DNA from 4 places in the Pseudomonas sp. 3-2 genome. Region 2 is predicted to be linked to each of the others. Evidence: predicted binding sites of a transcription regulator. Region 2 holds the regulator's gene; each other region holds the start of a gene.
What was found. The regulator FliA, encoded in region 2, starts transcription of late flagellar genes. The targets are predictions, from matches to a motif close to CTAAAGTTTNNNNNNNNNNNGCCGNTAA.
Positions count from the first base shown of each region.

Region 1: a site for FliA is predicted at 2,594-2,621, ahead of K3819_RS14170 (methyl-accepting chemotaxis protein). Genes of this name have one in related genera too.
Region 3: a site for FliA is predicted at 2,093-2,120, ahead of K3819_RS14405 (methyl-accepting chemotaxis protein). Genes of this name have one in related genera too.
Region 4: a site for FliA is predicted at 2,792-2,819, ahead of K3819_RS22270 (methyl-accepting chemotaxis protein). Genes of this name have one in related genera too.

Region 1 is NZ_CP081200.1:3,145,425-3,150,780, reverse strand. It holds gene K3819_RS14185 (phenylacetate--CoA ligase family protein) at 1-813, shown strand, start outside; gene K3819_RS14180 (GNAT family N-acetyltransferase) at 813-1,730, shown strand; gene K3819_RS14175 (hypothetical protein) at 1,771-2,304, opposite strand; gene K3819_RS14170 (methyl-accepting chemotaxis protein) at 2,687-4,678, shown strand; gene K3819_RS14165 (DUF411 domain-containing protein) at 4,843-5,289, shown strand; gene K3819_RS14160 (YqaA family protein) at 5,289-5,356, shown strand, end outside.
Region 2 is NZ_CP081200.1:1,772,773-1,778,128, forward strand. It holds gene flhA (flagellar biosynthesis protein FlhA) at 1-745, shown strand, start outside; gene flhF (flagellar biosynthesis protein FlhF) at 757-2,097, shown strand; gene fleN (flagellar synthesis regulator FleN) at 2,211-3,041, shown strand; gene fliA (RNA polymerase sigma factor FliA) at 3,038-3,778, shown strand; gene K3819_RS08055 (chemotaxis response regulator CheY) at 3,946-4,317, shown strand; gene K3819_RS08060 (protein phosphatase CheZ) at 4,336-5,124, shown strand; gene K3819_RS08065 (chemotaxis protein CheA) at 5,179-5,356, shown strand, end outside.
Region 3 is NZ_CP081200.1:3,192,998-3,198,353, reverse strand. It holds gene K3819_RS14425 (LysR substrate-binding domain-containing protein) at 1-336, shown strand, start outside; gene K3819_RS14420 (MmcQ/YjbR family DNA-binding protein) at 333-692, shown strand; gene K3819_RS14415 (DUF1294 domain-containing protein) at 689-1,117, opposite strand; gene K3819_RS14410 (undecaprenyl-diphosphate phosphatase) at 1,114-1,944, opposite strand; gene K3819_RS14405 (methyl-accepting chemotaxis protein) at 2,248-3,882, shown strand; gene pnuC (nicotinamide riboside transporter PnuC) at 3,964-4,527, shown strand; gene K3819_RS14395 (AAA family ATPase) at 4,524-5,048, shown strand.
Region 4 is NZ_CP081200.1:4,920,654-4,926,009, forward strand. It holds gene K3819_RS22260 (PepSY domain-containing protein) at 71-376, shown strand; gene K3819_RS22265 (hypothetical protein) at 499-942, opposite strand; gene K3819_RS22270 (methyl-accepting chemotaxis protein) at 1,055-2,677, opposite strand; gene K3819_RS22275 (transporter) at 2,953-3,975, shown strand; gene K3819_RS22280 (inorganic phosphate transporter) at 4,084-5,356, shown strand, end outside.

The DNA of each region.
Region 1 (5,356 bases), 1.4 Mb from region 2:
AATGTGCTGGCCGGACTGCCCGCCCATTTGCTGACCTTTGCGGCCTGGCTTGAGCAGCACGGGCGGGTACTCGAGGGCGTGACCACCCTGCTCTACGCCGGGGAAAGTCTGTTCCCGGCACAACTGCGACGATTGGGCCGTATCTTTCCCGGTGCGCGCATTGCGTCTCTGGGCTATGCCAGTGTCGACGCCGGTTTCATCGGCGCCAGTCAACGTGACTGCGCGTTGGGCGAACATCATGCGGCGGACAACCATAGCGTGCTGGAGATTCTCGACGAAGAAACCGGAGAGGTGATTGACGGGTGCAACCGGGTGGGACGATTGGTGGTGACCAACATGACCCGTCGCTTGATGCCGTTGATTCGCTATCCGGTCGGCGATCGCGCCTGTTGGCGAGAGCCCGGTAATGTTCCCCGGCGCAAATTCGCGTTGATGGGACGCTGTGCCGACAGTCAGCGGGTTCGTGTCGGCATACTGACCCTCCTGCCTCAGGCCATCGGCCAAACCGTACAGCAGATTACCGGCAGTGAAGACTGGCAACTGGTGATCGAACAGGAAGGCACAAGGGATATTCTGCGCCTGCGCTGGGTACCGGATGCCCTGTCTGCGATGGCTGAGCAGGCAGACCGGTTACTGCACCGTGCGTTGATCGAAGCCTATCCATTGATCGAAGAATTGAGCACCGGGCATTTGCTCGAATTGCAGATCCGGCGCTGCACGATTCAGTCACTGTCACGCCATCCTCGGTCAGGTAAACAGCAGCGTGTAGTCGATCTGCGGGTATACGACAATCTGCACCGGGAGGACCGTTGATGGAAACCCTGATCCTGCGCAGTTACCGTAACAGCGACGCCCGTGCCGTCAGCCAGCTTTTCAGAAAGGTCTACGCCAACCAATACGCTCAGCCCCATGTTTACCTGCCGCGCATGATCACGCAGAACCATGTCGGCGGTCGCTGGCATTCATTGGTGGCGGTGTCGGAGGGAAAGATTCTGGGGCACGCGGCATTGATTCGCGACAAGGAGTCGCGCATTGCCGAACTCGCATTGAGCGTGGTGGATCCGCAGAGCCGTGGCCAGAACGTGGCCACCCGACTGAGCCGGCAATTGCTGGTTCATGCCCAGGCGCTCGGATGCCACGGCGTGACGATCAAGCAGATGACCCACCATCCCTACACGCAACGGATGGCCGCCCGTCTGGGGTTTCACAACACCGGGCTGCTACCCGATCATGCCCCTTCGCCCTTTGGCGAACCGGTGCCGGAGTCGTTGGTGCTCGGCTATCTCCAGATCGACGGATACCAGCGACCGTTGCCAAGCCTCGCATGGCCGGATGGCTGCCGCGAGTTCATGCAGCAGATGGTCGACATGTTCGGGACACGGGACAACCCATCACCCTGGGTCGGCGACCCCATACAACTGGATCAGCGTTGGGGGCGCTATGACGGCGTATTGGAATCGCTTGACGACGGATTGCTCAAGCAACTGCAGCAGTTGCCGGACCATTGGCTGATTTCGATCAGGCTCAGACTCGCGCAGGGTTTCGACAGTGCCTGGCGCCAGTTGTCGACCATGGACTTCACCTTCACCGGGCTGGCGCCCGATGAAAAAGGCTCGGGATGGCTGGCCCTGTTTCATCGCGGGTTCCAGCCAGGAACGCTGACATTGCACTGTCCGCGGATGCAACGTCTGCAGGAAGACATGCGGCGTCGGGAACTCAATGTGCCATGAACGACGAGGCCCGCTCCGTTAACCGGGCGGGCCTGCGTGATCACGCCTTGGCGCTGACACCCTTGTCGGTAGGAGGCTTGCGCTCCCCACCCTGACCGTAGGTCTGCAAATTCTGCAGCACATAGATGGCTTTCTTGTACTCGGGGATCAACGTATTGGCGTACTTGTTGCCCTTGAGATTGTTGTTCTGGATGGTATCCAGTTGCGTTGCGAAGTACTCCAGCGCATTGAACTTGGCGTCCGGATCCTTCTGAATGCCGAAGCGATCAAACTTGTCGCCGGCGTTGAGCAGAGTAATGGACGTGACTTCGGAAATCAGGCCACGGCTGCGCAGCATTGCACTGAGGCTGCCCAATTGTTTGGCCGAAACATTGGTGGGATCGAAACCCTTGATGTTCTTGTGCAGACCCTGCTTGTCCATCTCGGCGATGCTGATTGCGTTGGGGTCGTTGCCGACCAGAGCCAGCATCTGCTTGACCTTCACGCTTTGGGAAACCGGTTTGCTCGAGCTTCCTGTGTCTCGAACCAGCAAACCCGCCTTGGGTTGCCAGGCACCGGTATAGCCGATAGTCATGAGCAGGCTCCTTGCGAGGAAAACATGAAAAATTCCTTGTTGGACGACTTTTGAGTTGCCCGGAGTATCGGCCGGCAAACTAATGGCACCAACTCCTTTCTGCACTTTTTTACAATTTTCGTACATTCACGATAAAAACCGACAACAGCCCCGGAAATACGGGACCAGAGCATTCATGACAATGTGATGAAAGTGGGTTTATCGCTCTAATGTTCGGGACAGTTAGTCCTCGTGTATCAGGCCGGATACGCTCCATCGGTCGGGATTGCATCTTTTAGGACGCAAGTACCTAAAGCTTCCCGAAGTCGCGACGATACGTTAGGAAACCCGCGCTGTTTTCCCCCTGCCCACAATAAGAATCCCTGCTCAAGGACCGGTTTCCATGCCCGCATTCCGCACCATTCAGGCTCGCTACACGCTGTTTCTGGTTCTGTTCATTCTGTTGTTGTCGGTGCTGACCGTGGTCGGCATCAGCCAGCTGGTCGCGCCCAAGCTGCGCCATACCGAAGAACAGGTGGTGCTCAATCGCATTGCTGAAGTGGCCGAGCAGATCCAGGGCGAACTGAACAAGGTCCAGGCGCAACAGCGCAGCATCACCCAGACCATCCCGCTGCTCGACAGCGCAGCCATCGACACCGTGTTGCCGGGGCTGGTGGATCAATACGGCGAGCTCAAAGTATTCGGCGGCGGCATCTGGCCGTTGCCCGACCAGCGTGAGGCCGGACGCAACAAGTTCAGTACGTTCTGGCACCGCGACGCCTCCGGCAAACTGGCGGTGAACACCTTCTGGAACAGCGACGCAGCCCCCAACTATTACGACCAGAGCTGGTACAAGGGCGGCATGCAGACCCCGCGCGGCCAATGCGCGTGGGCCGCTGCCTATAAAGATGACGCCAGCGCCGAACCGCGCACCAACTGCGCCATGGCCATCCAGAAAAACGGCAGCGCCTGGGGCGTCTCGACCATCGACGTGACATTGGGCTTCTTCAACGATCTGGTGGCGCGCAAGGAAAAAGACCTCAACGCCGAAATGCTGATCGTCGAGGCTGACGGCAAGATCATCAGCAACAGCTCGCGCATCAGCGGGCCGATCGTGCTGAAGAACATCAGCGAACTGGCCGGTGGCTCGACCTTCGCCAGCCAGGTCAAGGCCGGGCTGCAAAACCGCGATCAGGCGCAGCGCGTCGAATTCGACAATCACGGTGAAGCCAGCACCTTCTTCATGCGCCCGATCGAAGGCACCCCGTGGTTCCTCGCCACCGCGCTGCCGACCAAAATGCTCACCGCCCAGCGTGATGACGTGCTCAGCAGCCTGAGCCTGTTGCAGATTCCGCTGGTGATCCTGCTGGTGCTGCTGCAGGTCTACGCGATTCGCCAACTAATTTCGCGCATGAAAGCGCTGAAAGCCAACATCGATTCGCTGTCCAGCGGCGATGCCGACCTGACCCGGCGCATCACCATCCGCGCTGAAGATGAGCTCGGTGCCATCGGGCACTCGGTCAATACCTTCATCGCCTACCTGCAGAACATGATCGGCGAAGTGACCCAGGCCACCGGCGCCATGGCCTCGAGCCTCGACAACCTGCAACGCACCTCGGCGCACACCAGCCAGATTCTGCTGCGCCACGCCTCGGAAACCGACCAGACGGTTACTGCAATCAATGAAATGAGTTCGACCGCCGAAAGCGTCGCGCAAAATGCTGCCGAAACCGCCGCGTTCACCCAACGCGCCAATGAAAACGCCGACCGCTCGCGCGTGGTGGTTGGCGAAGCGTCAAGCAGCGTGGTGGCGTTGATCGACGAAGTGGCCAGCGCCACCCACAAGGTCGAAAGCATGCAGCAGGACGCCCAGCGCATCACCGAAATCCTCGGCGTGATCGGCGCCATTGCCGGCCAGACCAACCTGCTGGCGCTCAACGCTGCCATCGAAGCGGCCCGCGCTGGTGAACAGGGTCGCGGCTTTGCGGTGGTGGCCGATGAAGTGCGTGCCCTTGCCGCCCGCACCCAGGCCAGCACCTCCGAAATCAACGAGATGTTGAGCCGTCTGACCCAGGGCGTGAGCTCGTCGGTCAGCGCCATGGAAAACACCCAGGCCAGCTGCCAGTCGGCCGCCGATGCCACGGCGCGAGTCAACAGTGGCCTCGACGAGATGGCCGGTTCGGTCAGCCACATCAACAGCCTCAGCACCCAGATCGCCACTGCCGCCGAACAGCAAAGCGCGGTCACCGAGGAGATCAACCGCAGCATGGTGCAGATCCGCCACATGGTTGATGAGCTGGTGGAAAGCGGTCAGGCCAGCGAACTCAACACCCGCCAGTTGCTGGAAGCCAACAGCCGGGTCAGCGCGATCATGGGGCGGTTCAAGGTTCGCTGACCGTTTTGTCATCTTGCGCTCAGTGGCCTGTCAGCTTTGATCTACGATCATGTTGGCAGGCCTGCCTCGTATCACTTGGAAACACTCCGTTGATGCCCGGCAGGAAAAACCGGTCAAAATGCCTTCCTTTTTTGACCGTTTCTCCTCTAAGCCGAGAGCCATTCATGCGAAACCATCTGCGTCTGGCCGCCCTGAGCGCGCTGTTCATCTCCTCCCTGGCGCAAGCCGCCGATCTTATTCCGATCGAAGTCCACCGCGACGCCAACTGCGGCTGCTGCAAAAAGTGGATCAGCCATCTGGAAGCCAATGGCTTCAAGGTCGAAGACCACGTCGAAAGCGACATGAGCAGCTTCAAGCAGCAACACGGCGTACCGCCACGTCTGGCGTCCTGCCACACGGCAATCATCAACGGCAAATTCGTCGAGGGCCATGTTCCGGCGGAACAGGTGCTGGCCCTGAGCAAACGTGACGACCTGCTGGGCGTTGCCGCACCGGGCATGCCAATGGGCTCGCCGGGCATGGAAATGGACGGCATGAGCGACGCGTATCAAGTGATCGGCCTGAAGAAAGACGGTGCCGATGTGGTGGTGGCGGATTACCCGGCCCATTGATGACGGCGGGTTATCTCGGGCTGTTTGTGGCGGCGTTCGGTGCGGCGACGCTGTTGCCGCTGCAATC
Region 2 (5,356 bases):
CGCCAAAGATCCGGCTTTCGGCCTGGAGGCGGTGTGGATCGAAGTCAGCCAGCGCGCGCAGGCGCAATCGCTCGGTTACACCGTGGTCGATGCCAGCACCGTGGTTGCGACTCACTTGAACCAGATTCTGTACAAGCACTCCAGCGAGCTGATCGGCCACGAAGAAGTGCAGCAATTGATGCAATTGCTGGCCAAGAGCTCGCCGAAACTGGCTGAAGAGCTGGTGCCGGGCGTGGTCACGCTGTCGCAGCTGCTCAAGGTGTTGCAGGCGTTGCTGGCCGAACACGTGCCGGTGCGCGATATCCGCAGCATTGCCGAAGCCATCGCCAATAATGCCGCCAAGAGTCAAGATACCGCCGCTTTGGTGGCCGCTGTGCGGGTCGGCGTATCTCGCGCCATCGTCCAAAGCATTGTAGGGACTGAGTCGGAGCTGCCAGTTATCACGCTGGAGCCAAGGTTGGAACAAATATTGCTCAATAGTCTGCAGAAGGCAGGACAAGGCTCGGAAGAGGGCGTTCTGCTGGAGCCGAGCATGGCCGAGAAGCTGCAGCGTTCGCTGATCGAAGCGGCGCAGCGCCAGGAAATGCAAGGTCAGCCGGTGATCCTGTTGGTAGCAGGCCCGGTACGCGCGATGCTCTCGCGCTTCGGTCGCCTGGCAGTTCCCGGACTGCACGTGCTGGCCTACCAGGAAATTCCGGACAACAAGCAAGTGACCATCGTTGCGACAGTAGGGCCCAACGGCTGAGGTAGTGGTTTATGCAAGTTAAGCGTTTTTTCGCCGCCGATATGCGTCAGGCCATGAAGCTGGTTCGTGATGAGCTGGGCGCTGATGCCGCCATCATTGGCAACCGCCGCATCGCCGGCGGCGTCGAGCTGACGGCGGCGCTCGATTACAAACTGTCGGCGCTGGCCCCGCGTGTTCCGAACATGGAACTCGAGGATGAGCTGCGCAAGACCCAGTCGCGCATCGTCACCGCCCAGGCCGAACTGAGCCTGCGTGGCGAAGCCGACGGCAACACCAATCGCCAGTTGTTCGCCGGGCTGCCGTTGACGGCCGGCCTGCCGCTGACCGCTGCCGAACCCCTGACCGAACCCACTTACGAGGCGCCGGCCCGCCCAGCCCCGGCGCCTGCACCGGCCGCCGCTGGCGTCGACCCGCGTGCACTGGACTCGATGCGCTTCGAGCTCAACAGCCTGCGCGAACTGATGGAAGTGCAACTCGGCACCCTGGCCTGGAACCAGCTGCAAGGCAGCCGTCCGGCCCAGGCCAATCTGTACCGTCGTCTGCAACGCATCGGTTTGTCCGGCCCGTTGTCCCGTGATCTGCTGTCGATGATCACCGAGATCGACGAACCGCGTCAGGCCTGGCGCATGTTGCTGGCGCACTTGGCACGAATGATTGCCGTACCGGAAGTCGAGCCGTTGGAAGAGGGTGGGGTGATTGCCATGGTCGGCCCGGCCGGCATGGGCAAGACCACCACCCTCGCCAAACTGGCCGCCCGCTACGTGCTCAAGTACGGCGCGCAGAACATCGCGCTGGTGAGCATGGACAGTTTCCGCATCGGCGCGCAGGAGCAGCTCAAGACTCTGGGTCGCATCCTCAATGTGTCGGTGACCCACGTCGATCCGGGCCAGTCCCTGGTGCAGGCGCTGGATCCACTGCTGCGCAAACGCGTGGTGCTGATCGATACCGCCGGCCTGCAGGCCAGCGATCCGGCGCTGCGCATGCAGCTGGAAAGCCTGGCCGGTCGTGGCATTCGGTCGAAAAATTATCTGGTGCTGGCAACCACCAGCCAGAAACAGGTTCTAACCGCCGCGTATCACAGTTACAAGCGTTGCGGGCTCGCCGGCTGCATCCTGACTAAACTGGATGAGACGGCCAGCCTTGGCGAAGTGCTGAGCCTGGCGATCAGTCACGAACTGCCGGTCGCCTACCTGACCGATGGGCCGCGTATTCCGGATGATCTGCATCTGCCGCGCCGTCATCAACTGGTCAGCCGCGCCGTCAGTGTGCAAATGCAGGAAGAACCCAGCGAAGAAGCCATGGCTGACATGTTCGCTGATATCTACCACAGTCCGACCAAGCAGGTTGGCTGAGGTAATGAACCGTTTTTGTACCTACATCGATGGTCTGCCATGCATTGTTCCGGTTGTGAACGCGCAGCCAGTAATGTGGCCTCCGTCTATGCAAGACAAGGTAAAGAAATAACATGGGCAGCATGCATCCCGTACAGGTGATCGCGGTGACCGGCGGCAAAGGTGGCGTCGGCAAGACTAATGTGTCAGTGAACTTGTCCCTGGCGCTGGCAGAGCTTGGCCGTCGGGTCATGCTGCTGGACGCCGACCTGGGGCTGGCGAACGTCGACGTTCTGCTGGGCCTCACCCCAAAACGCACCCTGGCCGACGTGATCGAAGGCCGCTGCGAGCTGCGCGACGTGCTGTTGCAGGGCCCCGGCGGGATCCGCATCGTGCCGGCCGCTTCCGGCACCCAGAGCATGGTTCACCTGAGCCCGGCCCAGCATGCCGGCCTGATCCAGGCGTTCAGCGACATCGGCGACAACCTCGACGTGCTGGTGATCGACACCGCTGCGGGTATCGGTGACTCGGTAGTCAGTTTCGTTCGCGCGGCGCAAGAAGTGTTGCTGGTGGTCTGCGACGAGCCGACCTCGATCACCGACGCTTACGCGCTGATCAAACTGCTCAACCGCGACTACGGCATGAACCGCTTCCGCGTCCTGGCCAACATGGCCCAGAGCCCGCAGGAAGGTCGCAACCTGTTCGCCAAGTTGACCAAGGTCACGGATCGCTTCCTCGACGTCGCCCTACAATACGTCGGCGCGGTGCCGTACGACGAAAGCGTGCGCAAGGCGGTGCAGAAGCAGCGTGCGGTCTATGAAGCCTTCCCGCGTTCCAAGTGCGCGCTGGCGTTCAAGGCGATCGCACAGAAGGTCGACACCTGGCCGCTGCCCGCCAACCCGCGCGGCCACCTCGAATTTTTCGTCGAGCGCCTCGTGCAGCAAACGGCAGGACCTGTGCTATGACCGCCAGCGGTATGAACCTTTACAAAAAGTCGGCGCGTGACGCGCAGTACGAGCTGATCGAGCGTTACGCGCCACTGGTCAAACGCATCGCCTACCACTTGCTGGCGCGATTGCCGGCCAGTGTGCAGGTCGAAGACCTGATCCAGGCCGGGATGATCGGCCTGCTCGAAGTCTCGACCAAATACGACGCCAGCAAGGGCGCCAGTTTTGAAACGTACGCGGGCATCCGGATCCGCGGTGCGATGCTCGATGAAGTCCGAAAAGGGGATTGGGCACCGCGCTCGGTTCACCGCAACACCCGTATGGTCAGCGACGCAATTCGCTCGATTGAAGCTAAAACCGGCCGTGACGCTAAAGATCACGAAGTTGCGGCCGAACTCCAATTGAGTCTCGACGATTACTACGGGATTTTGAACGACACCCTGGGCAGCCGGCTGTTCAGTTTCGACGACCTGTTGCAGGACGGCGAACACGAAGGGCTGCACGAGGATGGCGCCAGTGCTCATCTGGAGCCGTCGCGCGATCTGGAAGACGAACGTTTCCAGGCCGCGCTGGCGGACGCGATTGCCAATTTGCCGGAGCGTGAGCGACTGGTGTTGGCGCTGTACTACGACGAAGAGCTGAACCTCAAGGAGATCGGTGAAGTCCTTGGCGTCAGTGAATCGCGGGTCAGCCAGTTACACAGCCAGTGCGCGGCCCGCTTGCGGGGGCGTTTGGGGGAGTGGCGAGCGCGCTGAAGGCAGTGTGGGGACACTGCGAACGAGGCTGGTGCGGTGGTGAACGGCACCGGTCTCGATCTGTTGTGCTCCAGACAGTCGTCGAGTGTTTTGCCGGATTGATTGAAATGGCGCGTCCAGGTGCTGGGCGCGTTTAAGACTGCTTGGAGGTCGAATTGAACAAAGACATGAAAATCCTCATCGTTGATGACTTCTCAACGATGCGGCGGATCATCAAGAACCTGTTGCGTGATCTGGGGTTCACCAACACCGTTGAAGCCGACGATGGCACCACTGCCATTCCGGTGCTCAACAGCGGCAGCATCGACTTTCTGGTGACCGACTGGAACATGCCCGGCATGACCGGTATCGACCTGCTGCGCCACGTGCGCGCCGATGAAAAGCTCAAGCACCTGCCGGTGCTGATGGTGACCGCTGAAGCCAAGCGCGAGCAGATCATCGAAGCGGCCCAGGCCGGCGTGAACGGCTATGTGGTCAAACCTTTCACGGCCCAGGCGTTGAAAGAAAAAATCGAGAAGATTTTCGAACGCATCGGCTGATGAACGCGCGGGGGAGCTATGGAGCATAACGAATCTTCACAGGGCGATTTTGAGTCGACCCTGAAAAAACACGCGGTCGAACTGGTCGAAAGCCTTGAAAAAGGCAAGTTCGGCGACGCGGTGCAACTGATCCATGAGCTCAATCAGACCCGTGACCGTGGCCTGTACCAGGAAGTGGGCAAGCTCACACGTGAACTGCACAGTGCGATCGTCAATTTCCAGATCGATCCGCACATGCCGCAGGCTGAGGAAGTGTCGCAGATTACCGACGCTACCGAGCGCCTGGGCTACGTGGTCAAACTGACCGAAGCTGCCGCCAACCGCACCATGGATCTGGTGGAAAGCGCGACCCCTGTGGTCAATGGCCTGGCTGACGAAGCCCAGGCCTTGAGCGCCGATTGGGGCCGTTTCATGCGTCGTGAGGTCGGGGCTGAAGAGTTCCGTGAACTGGCGCGCCGGGTCGACGGTTTTCTGGCACGCAGCAGCGCGGACAACCGCGCGGTGTCGAGCAATCTGAATGACATTCTGCTCGCCCAGGATTACCAGGACCTCACCGGCCAGGTGATCAAGCGCGTGACCCAATTGGTCACCGAAGTCGAAAGCAACCTGCTCAAGCTCGTGCTCATGGCCAGCCAGGTGGACCGCTTTGCGGGCATCGAACATGACCGTGCGGCGATGCTTGCTGAAAAAGATCCACAAAAACATCTCTCGCAGGGTGAAGGTCCGCAGATTCATGCCGATAAACGAGAAGACGTTGTGTCCGGTCAGGACGATGTGGACGATTTGTTATCCAGCCTTGGATTCTAGAGTTTTGGAATTATAGGTTTTTTGGGTTTTTAGACCTGTAGGAGCACCCCATTAATGAGCTTCGGCGCCGATGAAGAGATCCTTCAGGATTTCCTGGTTGAGGCCGGCGAGATTCTTGAGCAACTGTCCGAACAACTGGTCGAGCTGGAAAGCCGCCCGGATGACGCAGATCTGCTCAACGCAATTTTTCGCGGTTTCCACACTGTAAAAGGGGGCGCCGGCTTCCTTCAGC
Region 3 (5,356 bases), 1.4 Mb from region 2:
GGCGCCCTGGAGGCCGATCGCATGGTGCATGTGCGCCTGCTCGATCAGCACGGCAAGAGTTGCGATTTGGCGCTGGAGGCACGACTGGGCATCGACGACTTCATCGTGCGCAAGGCCTGTGTGCTGGCCGGCCAGGGTTTCACCCTGCTGCCGATGATGTATTGCGAAACGGAACTGAACAACGGCACGCTGGTGCAGTTGTTGCCTGATTGGTCACTGCCCGGCGGCTGGCTGCAAGCGGTGTATCCGCATCGGCGCGGGGTGATGCCGGCGGTGCGCGCATGGATCGATCATCTGGTCGAATCGTTCAATGCCTGTGGAGAACGGCTGTTATGAAACAAGGAAAGATGAGCGAACAGGATGTCGCGGACTTCTGCCTGGCCCTGCCCGGTGCCAGGGAAGACTACAAATGGGGTGGCGTGCGAGTGTTTTCGATTGCCGGCAACAAGATGTTCGCCTTGCAGGGGCTGCGCGGTGATTCGCTGGCGTTCAAGGTCGACAAGGACCTGTTTCTCGGTCATTGCGACCGGCCGGGCATTCACCCGGCGCCGTACCTTGCCCGGGCGCAATGGATCATCATGCACCCGCCCTACCCGCTGGGCGCCGAGGAACTGCAAGGCTTGCTGCAGCGTTCCCACCAACTGGTGGTCAGCAAGCTGCCCAAGCGCGTGCAGGTCGGGCTGCTGCTTTAGAACAACGCCAGGAGGTTCGAACCGAGAAACAACTGATCGATCCAGAACACCTGATGCAAAGCCACAATCATCCAGAACAACACCTGAAACGACACCTTGCGCGTCTTGTGCCGGAAGACCTGCTGGGCGATCAATGCGCCCGGCCAGCCACCGGCCAGTTCCACCGCGTGCAGAATGTTCTCCGGCGTACGCCAGGCGTCGGCGCGCGCCTTGCGCTTGTCCGCCCAGTACAGGAAAAACGCCAGTACGCTGACCAGCCCGTAGGCCGTCAACGGCACCAGGGAAATCCCGCGCAGCCACATCGACAATGAGCCGAACAGTGGCAGCGCGCAGACGATCAGCAGCACCACCAGTTTCAATTTCAAGTGCTGGATATTGCCACCGGAAGGACCGCGATCCGGGCGGCGTGCGCGGGAGTCGCTCATGGCTTGGCTGCCGTCCAGTCGACCCAGCCGAACTGCCACGTTGCCAGAATCACCAGACCGAAGACGATCCGGTACCAGGCAAACGCCGCATAGCTGTGGCTGCCGATGAACTTGAGCAGGCCGCGCACCGCGATCATCGCGAAGATGAACGCGGTGACGAAACCGATGGCGAAGACCGGGAAGTCCGCCGGTACGAACAGGTCGCGGTACTTGTAGCCCGAATACACCGCCGCACCGACCATGGTCGGCATCGCCAGGAAGAACGAGAACTCGGTGGCGGTCTTGCGCGACAGGCCGAACAACAGGCCGCCGATGATGGTCGAGCCGGAGCGCGAAGTGCCGGGGATCATCGCCAGGCACTGGGCGAAGCCGATCTTCAGCGCATCCGTCCAGCGAATCTCGTCGACCGTTTCGGCGTGCACTTCATGCTGACGCTGCTCGGCCCACAACATCACGATGCCGCCCACCACCAGCGCGGCGGCCACGGTGATCGGGTTGAACAGGTAGTGGTGAATCAAGTCGGCGAAGACCACACCTAGCACCACGGCGGGCAGGAAGGCGATCAGCAGGTTGGCGGTGAAACGCCGCGCACTTGGCTGGGTCGGCAGGCCAATGACCACGTCGAGAATCTTGCGTCGGAATTCCCAGACCACCGCGAGAATCGCGCCGAGCTGGATGATGATGTTGAACGCCATGGCCCGCTCGCCTCCGAAATCGAGCAAGTCGGCAACAATGATCTGGTGTCCGGTACTGGAAATGGGCAAAAACTCCGTCAGCCCCTCTACAACTCCTAGAATCAGTGCCTGCAAGGTCGTCCAAAGATCCATCAATCCCCCAGAGAGCGATGCACAGAGGCATGCCCCGATAGTATTTTTTACGTTCACTGCGTTCAGCGTAGCTGGTTAAAGCTGTACCGATTCCGCGCGCACAGGATCCGCACGAAACAGTCAAAATTCCGTGAAAAATCAATTTCGATTCAGGTTTTCACGCGCGGGGCCGAAATCCTAACAGACAAGCCGTAATAGCGCTGCCGCGTTCTACGACTTGGGTCGCGTATGCCCGGTCACCGAAACGTGGTTGGATGCTGGCGGTGGTTTATTACAAGAAAAAGAATCCGGAGTGACAGCGTTATGAACAGCTTGCGCAGTGTGTCGATCAGCCGACGCTTGTGGCTCATCTTGATTGTGGCCGTGGTCATGCTGTTGACGTTGGGCGTGTTGATGCTCAAGCAGATCCATGATGACCTCTACCACGCCAAGGCCCAGAAAACCCAGCATGTGGTGCAGACCGCCAGCGGTTTGCTGACTTACTACCAAGGCCTCGAAGCCGCAGGAACCCTGACCCGCGATGTGGCACAGAAACAGGCGCTGACCGCGATCCGTGGCCTGCGCTATGACCAGAACGACTATTTCTGGATCAACGACCTCACGCCCGTGATGGTCATGCACCCGACCAATCCCAAACTCGAAGGCCAGAACCTCTCGACGATCCGCGACCCGGACGGCTTTGCGGTGTTCAATGAAATGGTCGCCATCGCCAAGGCCAAGGGCGCCGGCATGGTCGACTATCGCTGGCCCAAGCCCGGTGCCAGTGAACCGGTGGCCAAGACCTCTTACGTGAAATTGTTCGAGCCATGGGGCTGGGTCATCGGTTCGGGCGTGTACGTCGACGACGTGCAGGCCGAGTTCCAGGACCAGGTGATCAAGGCATCCGTGGTCGGACTGGTCATCGCGGTGATCATGGCGCTGCTGGTGATTCTGATTGCCCGCAGCATCGTTCGTCCGTTGCAGGAAACCGTGAACGCCATGGCCAACATCGCCAGCGGCGAAAGCGATCTGACCCGCAGCCTCGACACCCACGGCCAGGACGAAGTCACTCAGTTGGCGCATCACTTCAATGCCTTCACCGCCAAACTGCGCCGGGTGATCGGGGACTTGCAGCTATCCGCCAGTGCATTGGGCCAATCGTCCAGCGAGCTGGGCAACGATGCTGCGCAGGCTCAGCAACGCAGCCAGCAGCAGTCGCAGCAGATGGAGCTGGTAGCCACTGCCGTCAACGAAGTGACCTACGGCGTACAGGACGTGGCGAAGAACGCCGAACACGCCGCCAGCGAAATGCGTGACGCCGAAGCCCAGGCCCAGCAGGGCCAGATCAACATCGACGGCAGCCTGCAACAGATCGACAAGCTCTCCGGCACCATCGATCAAGCGGTGGAAGTCATCCGCACGCTGGCGACTGAAAGCACACAGATCGGCAGCGTGCTGGAGGTGATCCGCTCGATCGCCGAGCAGACCAACCTGCTGGCCCTCAACGCCGCCATTGAAGCGGCTCGGGCCGGCGAACAGGGTCGCGGTTTTGCAGTGGTGGCCGACGAAGTGCGTTTGCTGGCGCAGCGTACGCAGAAGTCCACGGCGGAAATCCAGACGATGATCGAACGCCTGCAAAACCACTCCGAAGCCGCCGTGAAGGTGATCGGCGACAGCAGCAAGGCTTCGCAGCTGACCATCGAACAGGCCGGCCTGGCCAGTGCGAGCCTGAATGCCATCGGCCAGGCCCTGCGCAACCTCAATGGTCTGAACGCCTCGATTGCCAGCGCAACGCTGCAACAGGCGCACGTGGTCGAAGACATCAACCAGAACGTTACCCAGGCGGCGGGCTTGTCTCACAGCACGGCACTGGCGGCCGAGCAGTCGAGCGTGGCGAGTGTGAAACTCGGCCAGCTCAGCGAACAACTGAACGGGCTGCTGCGCCAGTTCCGCGTCTGATCCCTGCAACAGGTGGGAACTCGTTTCCCACCTGTTTTTCGGTACAATCCGCTCCCTTCCCAACTCCCCCAAGGATCCTGCATGTCCGGGCTAGAACTGTTTGCCGCCGCCCTCGGCGTGATCGCCGTGTGGCTCACGGTCAAACAGAATCCGTGGTGCTGGCCGATCGGACTGGTCATGGTGTCGCTCTACACCTGGGTTTTCCTCGAAGTGAAACTGTATTCGGACATGCTGCTGCAGGTCGTGTATGCCGGGCTGCAAATCTATGGCTGGTGGCAATGGACGCGGGCCGGGACGATGCATGACGGGCGTGAAGTCAGCCGGCTCGACAATCGCTCGATTGCGCAGGGCCTGGCCATCGGTGCGGTCGGCAGTCTGCTGCTGGGCGCGGCCATGGCCCATTGGACCGACGCGGCGCAACCGTGGCTCGACGCAGCGCTGACCGGTTTCAGCCTGGTCGCGCAATTCTGGATGGCCCACAAACGCCTGCAATGCTGGGCGCTGTGGTTCGTGCTGGATGTGATCTTCGTCGGACTGTTCCTCTATAAAGGGCTGTACCTCACGGCGGCGCTGTATGCCCTGTTCACCCTGATCGCGGTGCAAGGCTGGCGCGAATGGCGTGCCGATCCGGCGTTGCAACGATGAAAGTGATTGTCCTGACCGGTCCCGAGTCTACGGGCAAGAGCTGGCTGGCGGCCGGGATTCAACAGCAGTTCGGCGGTTTGCGGGTGGACGAATATGTGCGCTGGTTCATCGAGCAGAACCCTCGGGATACCTGCCTGGCCGACGTCCCCGAGATCGCGCGCGGCCAGTTGCAATGGGAAGACGCAGCACGCGCGCAGCAGCCGCGCCTGTTGATTCTCGACACGCATCTGCTGAGCAACATGCTGTGGAGCCAGACGTTATTCGGCGAGTGCCCGCCCTGGCTGGAAACCGAGTTGCTGGCCCGTCATTACGACCTGCACCTGCTCCTGTCCCCGGAGCAGATCGAATGGACGGACGACGGTCAGCGCTGCCAGCCCGACTTGAGCGAACGGCTCGCGTTCTATCAGGCCACCCGAACCTGGCTGGAAACCCATCACCAACCCTTGCAGATCATTCAGGGCAACTGGCTCGAGCGCCAGCAGCAAGCCTTCGACGCGGTGCACACCCTGCTCGCGGGCTGACCCGATTTGCGGGGTGTTTGACCCGCTGTATCCCCCTGTTTTGGGGGAAAGTGTCCATTCCTGAAACACTCCTTCAGGTGCAAAGTGCCCGTCTCAAGGCCCTTCATCCCTTTGTCATCCGACTTGTTACGCCACTGAAACACCTGCGCGCAAACCCTTGGTCCAGAGCTTTGCACTGTCTTTAACGGGTTGCGCAGGCAGTGTTTTGTTTCATCGATGAAACAGCTGTTGTATCAGCCCCACGCTCAATCCACTCAACACATTGAAACTCAAAGACATTTCAAAAGCGGCACAGCTTTCGCTCTCTC
Region 4 (5,356 bases), 3.1 Mb from region 2:
TTTTAAGGGTGAATTAAGTTGCGGCGATTAACCTGAACTCACTTAAACGAATCACCCAAAGGAATAACCGATGAAAACTTTGACTGCCCTGTTTACCGCTGCCGCCCTGACCCTCACCGCTGGCCTGGCCCAGGCTGACGTTCGCGTTGACCAGATCCCGCAACTGGTCAAGGAAGGCAAGATCAAATCGCTGGAGTCGATGAACGCAGAAGCGCTGAAACTGCATCCGGGTGCGACCATTACCGACACCGACCTGGATAACCACTTCAATGGTTATGAGTACGAAGTTGAACTCAAAACTGCCGATGGCAAAGAATTCGATGTGGACTTCGATGCCACCACCGGCAAAGTGTTGAGCAACAAGCAAGACACTTGATTCACCCCAACAATCCCCGTGGGAGCGAGCCTGCTCGCGATAGCGCTGGATCAGTCAATATTGAATCGGCTGACCGGACGCCATCGCGAGCAGGCTCGCTCCCACATTGTTTTGTGGTGACCTTAAGCTGAGGTGCTGACCAGCGAGCCGGAAGTACCGCTGTCCGAATCCTGCAACGCCGCCAACAACGCCGCCGTCGCCGTCTGCAACGAAGCCGACGTCGTCGCGATCTGCGATTGTGCAGCCGCCACATCCGCAGCCTTGGCGTCCTGACTTTCCTGCTTGGCCTGAGCCGCTTGCAACGCCTGCTGCTCTTCCTGCAACTGCTTCTGCAGCTCGGCAATCTGCTTGCGCAGTTCCTTCACCGTATCCGATTCATCGCTGCTGGAACTGCTGTCGCCCGCCGGCGCCGCGCCACCGCCCGCCGCCACTTTGCTGGTGTCTGCCTTCACGCCAGTGCTGGCCGCCGCAGTGGTCGAGGTGTCGTCGCCCGTGTCGGCAATCGAGGTTTTGCTGGTAGACGTAGTGACGGTCTGATTGATCGAAACAGACGTGATGCTGACCATGGGAAATCTCCAATGCCGGTGATAGATAACCGGGCATCGGCGGCGGTCTGCACGAATTGAGATCGACTGTGTACCGACTCGGTATCCGAACCGGTACACAGTCCCTGGCCGGTCAGACGCTCAGGCGAGCGGTGACGTCGTTCAGTTGGCCGGACAGGCCATGCAGGTTCTGGCTGGCGCTTTCGGTGCGCTGCACGTTGTCGAGGTTGGTGCTGGCGATCGAGGTGATCTCGGTCAGGTTGCGCGAGATGTCTTCGGCCACCGAGGTCTGCTCTTCGGCTGCCGTGGCGATCTGACGGTTCATGTCGCGGATTGCTTCCACCGCGTGGGTGATGCGCTCGAGCATGGCGCCGGCCTGGGTCACTTGCTCGACGCTTTCATCGCTGCGGGTCTGGCCGCTGTCGATGGCGTGGGCCGCATCCACCGCGCCGGTCTGCACGCTGTGGATGATCTGGTTGATCTCGATGATCGACTCCGCCGTACGCTGCGCGAGGTTGCGCACCTCATCGGCAACCACCGCAAAACCACGCCCGGCTTCACCGGCACGGGCCGCTTCGATGGCGGCGTTGAGCGCCAGCAGGTTGGTCTGCTCAGCGATCCCGCGAATCACTTCCAGCACCTTGCCGATGCGGCCGCTGTCGGCTTCCAGACGACGGATGACCGTGGCGGTGTTGGCGATTTCGCCACGCATCTGGGTGATGCTGTGGATGGTGCTCTGCATGACCTTCTCGCCCTGTTGCGCGGACTGGTCGGCATCGTCGGCAGCACGAGCGGCGTCGGCCGCATGACGGGCGACTTCCTGGGCAGTGGCGGACATTTCGTTCATCGCCGTGGCCACCTGATCGGTGCGGCTGAACTGCTCATTGGTGCCGCCGGCCATGACGGTGGCGATGGCGTTCAACTCACCGCTGGCACTGTCCAGATCCTTGGCGCTGCGTTGCAGATGATTGAAGGTTTCGGCGAGGAAATCGCGCAGGGTGTTGGCGGCAGCCGCCAGGTTGCCCAGTTCGTCCTGACGGTCGCTGACCACGCGCTCGACCAGACGGCCCTTGCTCAATTGGGTGACATAGTCGATGAGCTTGCGGATCGGCTCGACCAGGTTGCGGTTGACCAGCCACAGGCTCAGCAAACCAATCAGCAAACCCGACGCGAGCATCACCAGCAGCCCCAGCCACACAGTGCGATCAGCACTGGCGCTGATCTGCGCCGATTGCTCGGTGCCCTGCTTGCGCAACTCGGCGACCAGTTCGCTCATCTGATCGCTGGCGGCACGGTCAACGCCTTTGACGGCGGCATCGCCAGCAGTCGGATCGGCACCGGCGGCGACGTAGGCATCACGACCCTTCTGGTACGCAGCGCCGAGCAGACGATGTTCTTCGCGCAGGCGTTCGATGCGGGTTTTCAGCGCAGGCTCGAGGCCTTTCTGGTTGGCCAGCTCACCGAGGATGCCCTGCACATCGCGCTGACGGTCTTCGAACTGGCCCCAGTACTTGGCCAGATCCGCCGGTTGCTTGCCGCGCAGCAGGACGTTTTTCCACTCCTGGACCTGCACCTTGAATTGCAGGTTGGCTTCGTCGATCAGTTGCGAAGTGTGCAAGGGGCCGGCGATCAACTGGCTGTAACTCTGCACGCCGTTGGACAGGAAGTGAAAGCAGGCCAGCGCGATCAACAGCATCGCCAGCAGGCTGCCGCTCAGCAGGGCGAGAATTTGCGCTCTCAGGGATTTTTGCAGCATTGCAGGTACTCGGGACAGGGATGAGGCACGTCCGGTAAGACGTGATTTTTTAGCCGGACATCCGTGTCGGCGGACCTTGGCTCTTGGCCGAAGGCGCGCAACCTAACTCATGCGTGATCGGCGTGCCAGAGGCCTTCTTGAGTCATTTCCGACGGCCGGTAACGCGTTGATTTGACGTCATTTTGCTGTCACACAAGCGTCATGTGACATTGCGATGATGCGGCTCAGGTGAATCTGCAAATCCCGCGACAGACGCCTCCTCGCAGCGAGCCTTCATGAACCACAGCCTCGATATCAGCCATCGCGATCCTGACCTGTTCGGCCTGCTTTACGGCTTTCGATTTCGCCCCGGCGAACGCGGGCGCGAGGTGGATTCGGCGACCGCCCTGCGCTGCCTGCAAGACGATAGCGACAGCGATGAGTTTCTCTGGCTGCACCTGAACCTGGCCCACGCCGCGTGCGAGCGCTGGATGAAAAGCCATCTGCAGTTGCCCGAAGAATTTTTCGAAGCGCTGCACGAAGGTTCGCGTTCGACCCGCATCGAGCATGTCGATTCGGCGTTGCTGGCGGTGGTCAACGATGTGGTGTTCAACCTCAGCAGCATGGTTTCTTCAGACGTTTCGACGTTGTGGGTCTGCGTGCGCAGCAAACTGATCGTCAGTGCGCGTCTGCAACCGCTGCACTCAGTGGACAAGCTGCGTTCGTCGGTGAAGTCCGGCGAGTGTTTTCGTTCGCCGCTGGAACTGCTGGTGCACCTGCTGCGCGATCAGGGCGAAGTGCTGACCCAGATCGTGCGCAAGACCAGCATGAGCGTCGATCAGGTCGAGGACGAATTGCTCTCCTCGCGGCTGTCGACCAACCGCGCCGAACTCGGTGCCAACCGGCGAGTGCTGGTGCGCCTGCAACGACTGCTGGCGCTGGAACCGGGTTCGCTGCTGCGCCTGCTCAATCGGCCGCCGCCGTGGCTGCAGAAGGAAGACGTGAAGGAGCTGCGCAAGTCCACCGAGGAGTTCGCGCTGATCATCAACGACCTCACGGCTCTGGGCGAGCGGATCAAGCTGTTGCAGGAAGAGATCGCCGCCAACCTCAACGAACAGAGCAACCGCACGCTGTTCACCCTGACCGTGGTCACGGTGCTGGCGCTGCCGATCAACATCATTGCCGGTTTCTTCGGCATGAACGTCGGCGGTGTGCCACTGGCCACCGACCCGGAGGGGTTCTGGATTCTGGTGGCGCTGGTGGCAACGTTTACCGTGATCGCCGGGCGCTGGGCGTTTCGCAAACGCCGGGATTATTAAGACCGGCGGCGCGGCTAATCCGCCAAACACTGATCTGTCGCAGCCTCTCTGTAATATTTAGCAACGATCATGGGCGACACTCCTTCCCCCGCTCAGGATTGTCCGCCCATGGCTACTCCCTCCCTGACCGTCAGCCCGGCCTCCGCTGCCAGTGGCAGGCCGGCGCTCGACAAAAAAACCGGCCCCTTCACTTACGTGGTGTTCTTCGCCGTGCTGGCCATGGGAATGCTGTTCACCGCCTACAGCCTGATGCACGACATGCACGAACTCGGCACGGTGGTCACCACCTGGACCCCGTTCCTGCTGCTCGGCGTGGCGCTTCTGATTGCGCTGGGCTTCGAGTTCGTCAACGGCTTCCACGACACCGCCAACGCCGTGGCCACGGTGATCTACACCCACTCTCTGCCGCCGAATGTGGCCGTGGTGTGGTCGGGATTCTTCAACTTCCTCGGCGTGCTGCTGTCCAGCGGTGCAGTCGCGTTCGGCATCATTGCGCTGCTGCCAGTAGAGTTAATTCTGCAGGTCGGCTCGTCCGCCGGTTTCGCGATGATCTTCGCCCTGCTGATCGCGGCGATCCTGTGGAACCTCGGCACCTGGTGGCTGGGCCTGCCGGCCTCGTCGTCGCACACGCTGATCGGTTCGATCATCGGCGTCGGCGTGGCCAATGCCCTGATGCACGGTCGCGATGGCACCAGCGGTGTGGACTGGGCCCAGGCGACCAAGATCGGTTACGCGCTGCTGCTGTCGCCGCTGGTGGGTTTCGGTTGCGCGGCGCTGTTGCTGCTGGCGTTGCGCGCGTTCGTGAAAAACCGTTCGCTGTACAAGGCGCCGGAAGGCAATACCCCGCCGCCGTGGTGGATTCGTGGCTTGCTGATTTTGACCTGCACCGGCGTGTCGTTCGCTCACGGTTCCAACGACGGTCAGAAAGGCATGGGCCTGATCATGCTGATTCTGGTCGGCACCCTGCCGATGGCTTATGCACTGAACCGCACGATGCCGGAAGAACAGTCGCTGCAATTCGCCGCCGTCGCCCAAGTGACCCAGCAAGCGCTGGTGAAAAGTGCACCACTGCCGGCACCGGCCGATCCGCGCGCCGTGCTCTCCGACTACGTGCGCAGCAAGGAAGCCACGCCACAACTGATCCCGGCCCTCGCCGTCCTGACCGGGCACATCGGTGAAGAAGTCAAAGGCTACGGCTCGCTGGCGAAAGTCCCGGCCGAGGCCATGGGCAACGTGCGTAACGACATGTACCTGGCCAGCGAAACCATTCGCCTGATGGACAAGAACAAGGTCGGCACCTTCGACGCCGACACCAGCGGCAAGCTGCAACTGTTCAAGCAACAGATCGACAACGCCACCCGGTTCATTCCGTTGTGGGTGA